Regions from separate parts of the Bradyrhizobium sp. HKCCYLS3077 genome, predicted to be linked through region 2. Evidence: predicted binding sites of a transcription regulator. Region 2 holds the regulator's gene; the other holds the start of a gene.
What was found. Region 2 encodes LexA, which represses DNA repair genes until DNA is damaged. Its sites were predicted from a motif close to TGTTCNNNNTGTGTTCNG; they were not measured.
Positions count from the first base shown of each region.

Region 1: ACQR0Z_RS24450 (putative DNA modification/repair radical SAM protein) is a predicted target of LexA. The motif match lies at 1,923-1,940, and genes of this name have one in related genera.

Region 1 is NZ_JBNPTH010000006.1:227,053-231,432, forward strand. It holds gene ACQR0Z_RS24445 (UdgX family uracil-DNA binding protein) at 1-495, opposite strand, end outside; gene ACQR0Z_RS24450 (putative DNA modification/repair radical SAM protein) at 601-1,839, opposite strand; gene ACQR0Z_RS24455 (ImuA family protein) at 2,024-2,818, shown strand; gene ACQR0Z_RS24460 (Y-family DNA polymerase) at 2,712-4,304, shown strand.
Region 2 is NZ_JBNPTH010000004.1:53,184-57,563, forward strand. It holds gene ACQR0Z_RS16445 (ComEC/Rec2 family competence protein) at 1-431, shown strand, start outside; gene ACQR0Z_RS16450 (hypothetical protein) at 993-1,430, opposite strand; gene lexA (transcriptional repressor LexA) at 1,712-2,413, opposite strand; gene ACQR0Z_RS16460 (molybdopterin molybdotransferase MoeA) at 2,621-3,832, opposite strand; gene ACQR0Z_RS16465 (alpha/beta fold hydrolase) at 3,954-4,380, opposite strand, start outside.

The DNA.
Region 1 (4,380 bases), on a different contig from region 2:
GTCGGCGAAGCGGCGGGCGAAGAACGGCGCTGCGCGCTCGACGATGTGGTGCTCCGGCTCGAACCAGGCGACGTAGCGCGCCTCGCGCTCGCGGCCGACCTCGCGGAAGCGGACGAAGGCGTGCATCTTGTGGACGTCGCGGCGCACCGCGCGCGCCAGCGCATTGGCCTGGGCGACATCGGGATCGGTCGCGATGTCCATCAGATCGTGGTTGGCGCGCAGACGCCACAGCAGCCGGTAGAGCAGGGCGAAGCGGTTGGGATCGCTGTGCAGGATCGCGCTCTCGGCGAGCTCCATGAAGCTCGCGGGGACCGAGAACGCGCCCTTCGGGACATCGGGGAGCCGTGTCTCCGACTGATCGTCGAACAGATCCGCCGCCGCGCCCTTGACCCGCCAGCTCACATCGGCCGCCCTGACGTCGTTCATCGCCAGCGCCCGCGCCGCCTTGCGCCAACCGTCGAAATCAGTGTCGCTGTCGAGGGTTACGACGTGCATTTGTCTCCTCACGTCATTGCGAGGAGCGGAGCGACGAAGCAATCCAGAGTCGTCGTGTCGCCCCTGGATTGCTTCGGGGCTTCGCCCCTCGCAATGACGACTTGGCTAAAATCCAAATCCCAGCTGCTGCGGTTTGGGCCGCAGCCGGGCCCTGAGGCTGGCGCCGTCGAGCAGAGACGGCGACGGCCGGTGGTCCGAGAGAACGATGAACGGCAGCGCCTTGTTCCGGATCACGTTGAGCTGGGCCAGATCCGCAAAGCGGATCGTCGTCGTGCGTCGGGTGGCGAGGATGCGCTGCACGGTGCGGGTGCCAAAGCCGGGCACACGCAGCAGCTCCTCGCGGCTGGCGGTGTTGATGTCGAGCGGGAAGCGGTCGCGGTGGCGCAGCGCCCAGGCGAGCTTGGGGTCGATGTCGAGCGGCAGCATGCCTTCGTTCTCCTCGACGATCTCCTCCGCGTCGAAGCCGTAGAACCGCATCAGCCAGTCGGCCTGGTACAGCCGGTGCTCGCGCACGAGCGGCGGGGCCTGCAGCGGCAGCGCGCGGCTGGCATCGGGGATCGGGCTGAAGGCGGAGTAATACACCCGCTTGAGCTTGTAGGCGCCGTAGAGATTGGCGGAGGTCGACAGAATGGTCCGGTCGTTGGCGGCATCGGCGCCGACGATCATCTGCGTGCTCTGGCCGGCCGGCGCAAAGCGCGGCGGCCTAGCGCGGCGCACCGTCTTCTTGGCTTCCGCCGTCTCGTCGAGCTTGAGGCGGAGGCGGCCCATGGTGCGGCGGATCGCGCGCTGGTCCTTCTCCGGCGCCAGCTTTGTGAGGCTGTCCTCGAGCGGCGTCTCGATGTTGATGCTGAGCCGGTCGGCATATCTGCCGGCCTCCGCGATCAGCGCCTCGTCGGCTTCCGGAATCGTCTTAAGATGAATGTAGCCGCGGAAGCGATGCTCCTCGCGCAATTTGCGCGCGACGCTGACGACCTGCTCCATCGTGTAGTCCGGACTGCGGATGATGCCCGACGACAAGAACAGCCCCTCGATGTAGTTGCGGCGATAGAAGTCGATCGTCAGCTTCACCACCTCGTCGACCGTGAAGCGCGCGCGCGGCACATTGGAGGAGGCGCGGTTGACGCAATACAGGCAGTCGAAGTTGCAGGCGTTGGTCAGCAAAATCTTGAGCAGCGAGATGCAGCGTCCGTCCGGCGCATAGGAGTGGCAGATGCCCATGCCCGGCGCGGTCGAGCCGAGCCCTTTGCCGTCACGGGAATCCCGCATCTCCGTACCGCTGGAGGCGCAGGACGCGTCGTACTTGGCGGCATCGGCCAGGATCTCGAGTTTGCGCAGCAGCTCCATGCTTTTGAATCCCTTTGATTCCACTCGTTGAATCCGCACCGGGTCAATCCCGATTGACTCTCTCGGACGCGTTAGCTTTATATTAGAACGTATCATGAACAAAGAGGATCGTCGCGGGTTCATTGCCTGCGTTCACAAAGAGAACGGCAGCACCCGGACGATGGATTGAAAGGAGCGGCGACGGATGACCGGCGCACGCATGGATACGCTCGCGCGTCTGCGCGGCCGCATTGCCCGTCTCGAAGCGGCCGATGGCGCGCATGATCTGCGCCGGGTCGCGCTCGGCCATGACGAGGCCGACGCGGTGCTGCAGGGCGGGCTCGCCACCGGCGCGCTGCACGAGGTATTCGCCGAGGCCGGCCGCCAGGCCGCGGCCGCGACCGGCTTCGTGTGCGGCCTCGCCGCGCGCGTCGCCGCGCGGAAGCCGCTGATCTGGATCCGGCAGGACTTTGCCGAGCGCGAGGCCGGCGCGCTGTCGATGAGCGGGCTCGCCGAGCTCGGCCTCGATCCGCGCCGTCTCGTGGTCGTGCGCGCGCCCGATCTCGATCACGCTTTGCGCACCGCCGCCGATGCGCTCGCCTGCGATGCACTGGGCGGCGTGATGCTGGAGGTGTGGGGCGAGACGCAAAAGCTCGATCTCGTCGCCAGCCGCAAGCTGACCTTGGCGGCGCAGGAGTCCGGCGTGACCGCGCTGCTGCTACGCGTCGCCGCGACGCCGGAGCCGTCGACCGCGGAGACGCGCTGGATGGTGCGCACCGCGCCATCGCCGGTGGTGGCGCCTTGGATGGCGTGGGGCGCGCCACGTCTCGATGCCGAGCTCATTCGTAACCGTCACGGCCAGACCGGACGATGGATCATGGAGTGGATGCCCGATGCGTGCCGTTTCAGCGAACCGGCGGCGGATCCTCAGCCTGTGGCTGCCGCGCCTGCCCATCGAGCGTATCAAGCGTCAGCAGGCTTCGACCGGCGCTCCGCCTGAGGCGAAGCCGCAGGTCGTCGTCATCAAGGACGCCAACGCGCTGCTGATCCATTCGCTGGATGAAGCCGCGGCACGCCACGGCGTGTCGCTCGGCCAGCCGCTGGCGAATGCCCGTGCCGTCTGTCCCGATCTCGTCGCGCACGAGGCCGATCTCGCGGCCGACGCCAGGCTGCTGGAGAGCATCGCCGACTGGTGCGACCGCTTCACGCCCTTGGTGGCGCTCGATCCGCCGCACGGGCTGTCGCTCGACATCACCGGCTGCGTGCATCTGTTCGGCGGCGAGGCCAAGCTGATGCAGTCGGTGTGCGATGCGCTGACGGCGCATGGCCTCACCGTGTCGGCGGCGATCGCCTCCAACGCGGTGTGCGCGCGGACGCTGAACCGGCAGGTCCATGGCCGTATCGTGCCGGATGGCGAGGAGGCGGCGGCGGTCTCGGCCCTGCCGGTGGCCGCGCTCGGCGGCAGCGACGCGATCACGCTCGGCCTGCGCCGCGCCGGCCTCAAGACCATCGGTGACGTCGCATCGCGCGGCCGCAACGAGATCACCGCGCGCTTCGGCGCCGCCTTCACCCGTGTGCTGGCGCAGGCGCTGGGCGAGGCCGACGCGCCGATCAGCCCGCGCAAGGTCCCGCCGGACTACATCGTCGACAAGCGCTTTGCCGAGCCGGTCGCGACCGACACCGTGATCGCGGCGAGCCTCTCCAGCCTTGCGGCGATGCTGGTGGCGGCGATGGCGCAGCAGGGCAAGGGCGCGCGGCGGCTGGAGGCCTGCTTCTTCCGCACCGACGGCTTGGTGCGTGTCATCGCGGTCGATACCGGCCAGCCGGTGACGGACGCCGCCGTGATAGACCGGCTGTTCCGCGAGCGGCTGGAGGCCTTGAGCGATCCGCTCGATCCCGGCTTCGGCTTCGACATGATCCGGCTCGCCGCCGGCCGCAGCGAGATCGTGGTGCAGCAGCAGCGCGATCTCGACGCCCATGTCCACGACAATGACGAACTGTCGGCGCTGATCGACCGCATCGCCGCGCGCATCGGCGGAAAACGCGTCGTCGTGCATCTGCCGGTCGACACCCATGTCCCCGAGCGCGCGGCGCTGCCGCTGCCGGCCCAGCACAATCTCGCGGCCACCAGCACCGCCGCCTGGCCCGAACGTACCGACGGCGAGCCGCCGCTGCGTCCTTTGAGGCTGTTCGCGCGCCCCGAGGCCATTCAAGTGATCGCCGGCGTCCCCGACGGCCCGCCCGCCCGCTTCGTCTGGCGCCGCGCCGCGCATGCGGTGGTCCGCGCCGAAGGCCCGGAACGCATCGCGATGGAATGGTGGCGCCCCGACGGCCAGGGCCTGACCCGCGACTATTTCCGCGTCGAAGACGAGCACGGCCTGCGCTTCTGGCTGTATCGCGACGGCCTGTATGATCGTGAATTCGAGCAGCCGGAGAACGGCCCGCCGGTGCAGCCCCTCTGGTACATGCACGGCCTGTTCGCATGAGGGGCAGGGCGATCGCAGCGAGCAATGGCAGAGGGGTAGTCCTTCCAGATGCGCGCCACGAACTCGGTGTTAATGA
Region 2 (4,380 bases):
AATGGCTCGCGGCCGACGCCGACGCGCGGCTGCCTGCCGAGTCGTCGCTCAGTGACGGCGTGTCCTGTGACGAACAAGGATGCGTGGTCGCCATGGCCGACGGCCGCATCGTCGCGCTGACCTTGCGCGCGGACGCCCTCGCCGACGATTGCGCCCGCGCTGCGCTGGTGGTGACGGCGCGCTCCGCCCCAAAATCCTGCCAGGCCGCTGTGATCGACCGTCCGCGGCTGCAGCAGCAGGGCGCCTTGATGCTCGTGCAGAGCGGCAAGGGGTTCGCCGTTACGCCGGCGCGCGCCGACGGCACCGGCCGGCCGTGGTGGCCGGCGCCGGCCGAGGCCAGCGAGTTCGAGGCGACACTGACGCCGCGCGCGTCACCGTCGCGCGCGCAGGACGCGACGCCGCCGGAGATGGAGCAGGGTGGTGAGGATTAGGCTGGCGCCCACGCCACCGCTGCAGCGTCCCAATCCCTGCCCTGGAGGCGAGCACCAGGACACAGCCAGAGCATGAAGTCGATCGAGCCCATCATGCTCTCATTGACGATTGGGACAAAGTTTCGCCGGCTGCTCTGCGCGACAGTCGTCGACTGCCTATGATGACGCTGGCAAGGCACCGCGACATCGGTCTCACCCTCCCCTGGAGGGGGAGGGTCGATCGCGCGCGAAGCGGGCGAGCGGGGTGGGATGAAGCCGCGGGCGCCGGTGCAAGTGGAGAGATCACCCCACCCGGCTCATACGCGCTTTGCGCCTATGAGCCGACCCTCCCCCTCCAGGGGAGGGTGAACGAGCGCGGGGCCGCCAGATGCGATTCTGTAGAAGCACATCATGGCCAGTGCGGTCGTTAGGATGGGCGATTCCACGATTCACAGACGCCAACGGCACCGCAATCGTCAGAGCTGGCTGAGAGCCGTCCGACGGTTGCAGTGTCGCGTGCGATCCGGAACGACGAATGCGGATGCGATCCGCTCGTCGCGTGACCTAGGTGATGCCTACCGGTCAGGTGATGCTGATGCGGCGGATCGGCGTCGGCTGCTGTGCCGGCACGTCTTCCGCGATGTCACGACGCTCGCCGGGCTGCTTGCTGACCGGCAATTGCAGCACGGTGACGCGCTGGCCTTCGCAGAGCTGAGTCACCAGCACGTGGCGTCCATCCGCGAACTCGATCGCGTCGTGATGGCGGTCGGGAATGTGCTTCTCGATGGTGTTGAACTTGGCGACGCGCTCGCGGATCGTGCGGGTCCACAGCCAGCGGCTGTCGTAGCGGACGTCCTCGGCAAAGGCGAGCTCGGTGCCGGGCAGCATGCAGACCGCGACGGTCGGCTCGCTTTCCAAGGCGAAGCCGCGGGTCGCGGTGCCGCGGAACGTCGTCGAGATCAGCGTCTCGCCGACTTTGGCGGGACGGGAGGCAACGGCATGGAGGCTGTAGTCACACATCGGATCGCTCCTCGTTCAGAGATAGCTGACCCACGCTCCCCCCGGACAGGCGCAGGCCTCTATCAGAGTGGACATCGGGAGCGATGTTAGCGCGCGCTTCGCGGCAATTCTGCGCTGATCTGCAGTGCGCGCGGGCGCTGCCGATCACAAGCGTTTGAGTGTGCCGCGCTGCACATCATGATGTGCATTCTCAACTGACTCATAAATAGGCGGCCGCGAGTCCGGGCGGCTCACACCGCCGATCTGCTGGGCAGATCCGGCGGCCTCGCAGACGCCGGGACTCAGTACTTCCGGTACAGCCCGACCAGCTTGCCCTGGATCTTCACCCGGTTGGGCGGCAGGATGCGCACCTCATACGCCGTGTTGGCCGGCTCCAGGGCGATCGACGCGCCGCGGCGGCGGAAGCGCTTCAAAGTCGCTTCCTCGTCGTCGATCAGCGCCACGACGATGTCGCCGGTGTCAGCGGACTCGTTGCGCTGGATCAGCGCCATGTCGCCGTCGAGGATGCCGGCGTCGACCATCGAATCGCCGCGGACTTCGAGCGCGTAGTGCTCGCCATTGCCGAGCATGTCGGCCGGCACGCTGATGGTGTGGCTGCGCGTCTGCAGCGCCTCGATCGGCGTACCCGCGGCAATCCGGCCCATCACCGGCACCGCGACGGGACGCTCGCCATCGTCGAGCGCCGGCGTCGAGGTGCGCACCTTGCCGAGATTGCCCTCGATCACCGACGGCGTGAATCCGCCGCGCCGGTTGTTGGCGGCCTGCGAGAGCTCGGGCAGCTTGATCACCTCGATCGCGCGGGCGCGATTGGGCAGCCGGCGGATGAAGCCGCGCTCTTCGAGAGCTGTAATCAGCCGATGGATGCCGGACTTGGAGCGCAGGTCGAGCGCATCCTTCATCTCGTCGAAGGACGGCGGCACGCCGGCTTCCTTGAGCCGTTCGTTGATGAACCGCAGAAGTTCGTACTGTTTGCGCGTCAGCATCTCGACCTGGTCCCCGGTTGGTTGTCGTCCGAAGTTCTCAAGAGCTCTTGCGTCCCAGAGCCCAACTGGACGACCGTCATTCACGTCACCCGCAACATACTAAAAACAAATCATGAACGGACACTATCTGTTCGATGTGTGTTCTGCAATCCTAAAAATATGATGAATGGACCGAGCTTTACCGGAGGAAGCCCACCCACCGACGCCTCACCTGGGCAGGCGCAGGATCTCGCAAGGGCTGCCTGCGGGAGCCTTCGGCGCGAAGGCCGGACGGATCACCAGCGCCTGCGAAAGCGCGAGATTCCCGAGCAGAGACGAATCCTGCTGGTTCACCGGCGTGGCGATCAGCGTGCCGTCGGGGCGCTCTTCCAACTGCGCGCGCAGATAGTCCTCGCGTGAGTCGTTCGGCCCGAGTTCGCGGCCGAGCAGGGCGGTCTCGCGCGGCGGCGCGACCTCCTCGCGCCCGAGCAGGGCACGAATCAGCGGCACCAGGAACAGGATGGCGCAGACATAGGACGACACCGGGTTGCCCGGCAGGCCGATCACCCTCATGCCGCCGAGCCGGCCGTGCATCATCGGCTTGCCCGGCCGCATCGCGATCTTCCAGAACGCCATCTCGACGCCCTCGGCCTCCAGGGCCTGCTTGACCAGATCATGGTCGCCGACCGAGGCGCCGCCGGTGGTGATCAGGATGTCGGCTCCAGACTCGCGCGCCCGGCGGATACCGGCCACGGTGGCCTCCATCGTGTCGACGGCGATGCCGAGATCGATCGGCTCGGCACCCTCGCTACGCACCAGCGCCCGCAGCGCATAGCCGTTGGAATAGACGATCTGGCCGGGACCGGGCTCTGAGCCCGGCATCACCAGTTCGTCGCCGGTCGCGAGCAGCGCCACCTTCGGCCGCCGCCGCACCGGCAGCGCCGGATGATTCATGCTGGCCGCCAGCGACAGGTCGCGGTCGCTGAGCCGGCGTCCGGCCTTCAGCAGCACCATGCCCTGATGGAAGTCGACACCCGCGGGGCGGATGTGCCGGCCCTTGATGGCCGCCTCGTTGAGGACCACATGGCCGCCCTCCGCGGTCGTATCCTCCTGGATGACGACCGCATCGGCGCCCTCCGGCACGACGCCGCCGGTGAAGATGCGCGCCGCCTCGCCAGCGCCGACCACGCGATCGAACGGCCGCCCGGCCGCGACCTCGCCGATCACCTTGAGCTTGGCGCCAGGCCTGTCGGCATCGGCCGCCCGCAGCGCGTAGCCGTCCATCGCCGACATCGCCTCCGGTGGCTGCGTCCGCAGTGCCGCCAGGTCGCGCGCCAGGATGCGGTGGAATGCCTCGTCCAGCCCGACCATCTCCTCAGGCAGCGGCTCGGCGCCGGCAAGCACCGCGGACAACGCATCGGACACCGGCATCAAGGCCATCAGAGTTCCTTTGGAAGGAGGCGGACGAGTCGAGGGAGTCGCGTTCTAACCGAACGCGCAGGGCGGGGCCAAGGGGCCATTCCGACCGGTGCCTTGGGGAGCAGCCTCGCGCGGGGCGCTCTCACAATGTGGCGAGAAACCTCGTGATCAGTCCGGTGACCTCCGCGGGCTGTTCGAGGCTCGGCAGATGCGCAACACCGGTGATCCCGTGACCGGCCGCGTTCGGCGTCGTCGCAGCAAGCAATCGGCTTCGCTCCTGGATATGAGGAAAGTCGAGGTCGCCCCAGATCACGAGCGCCGGCGCGGTGATCTCGCCGAGGCGCGGGAAGGCAGGTGTCACGTCGAGACTTGCGCCCACCGGCGCTGCGCGCAGCGCGGCGGCGTTCTTCTGCAGAAACATGTCGCGCAACTCGCCCGATACGCGCCCATTAGGTGCGAGCGGACCGTCGAGCCAGAGATGCGCCTTGAGCATGCTGACGCGGTCCCAATCGCGTGCCGCCTCTGCTGCGGCGACATCGCGCAGCAGCGCCGTGATGGCCGGTGGGTAG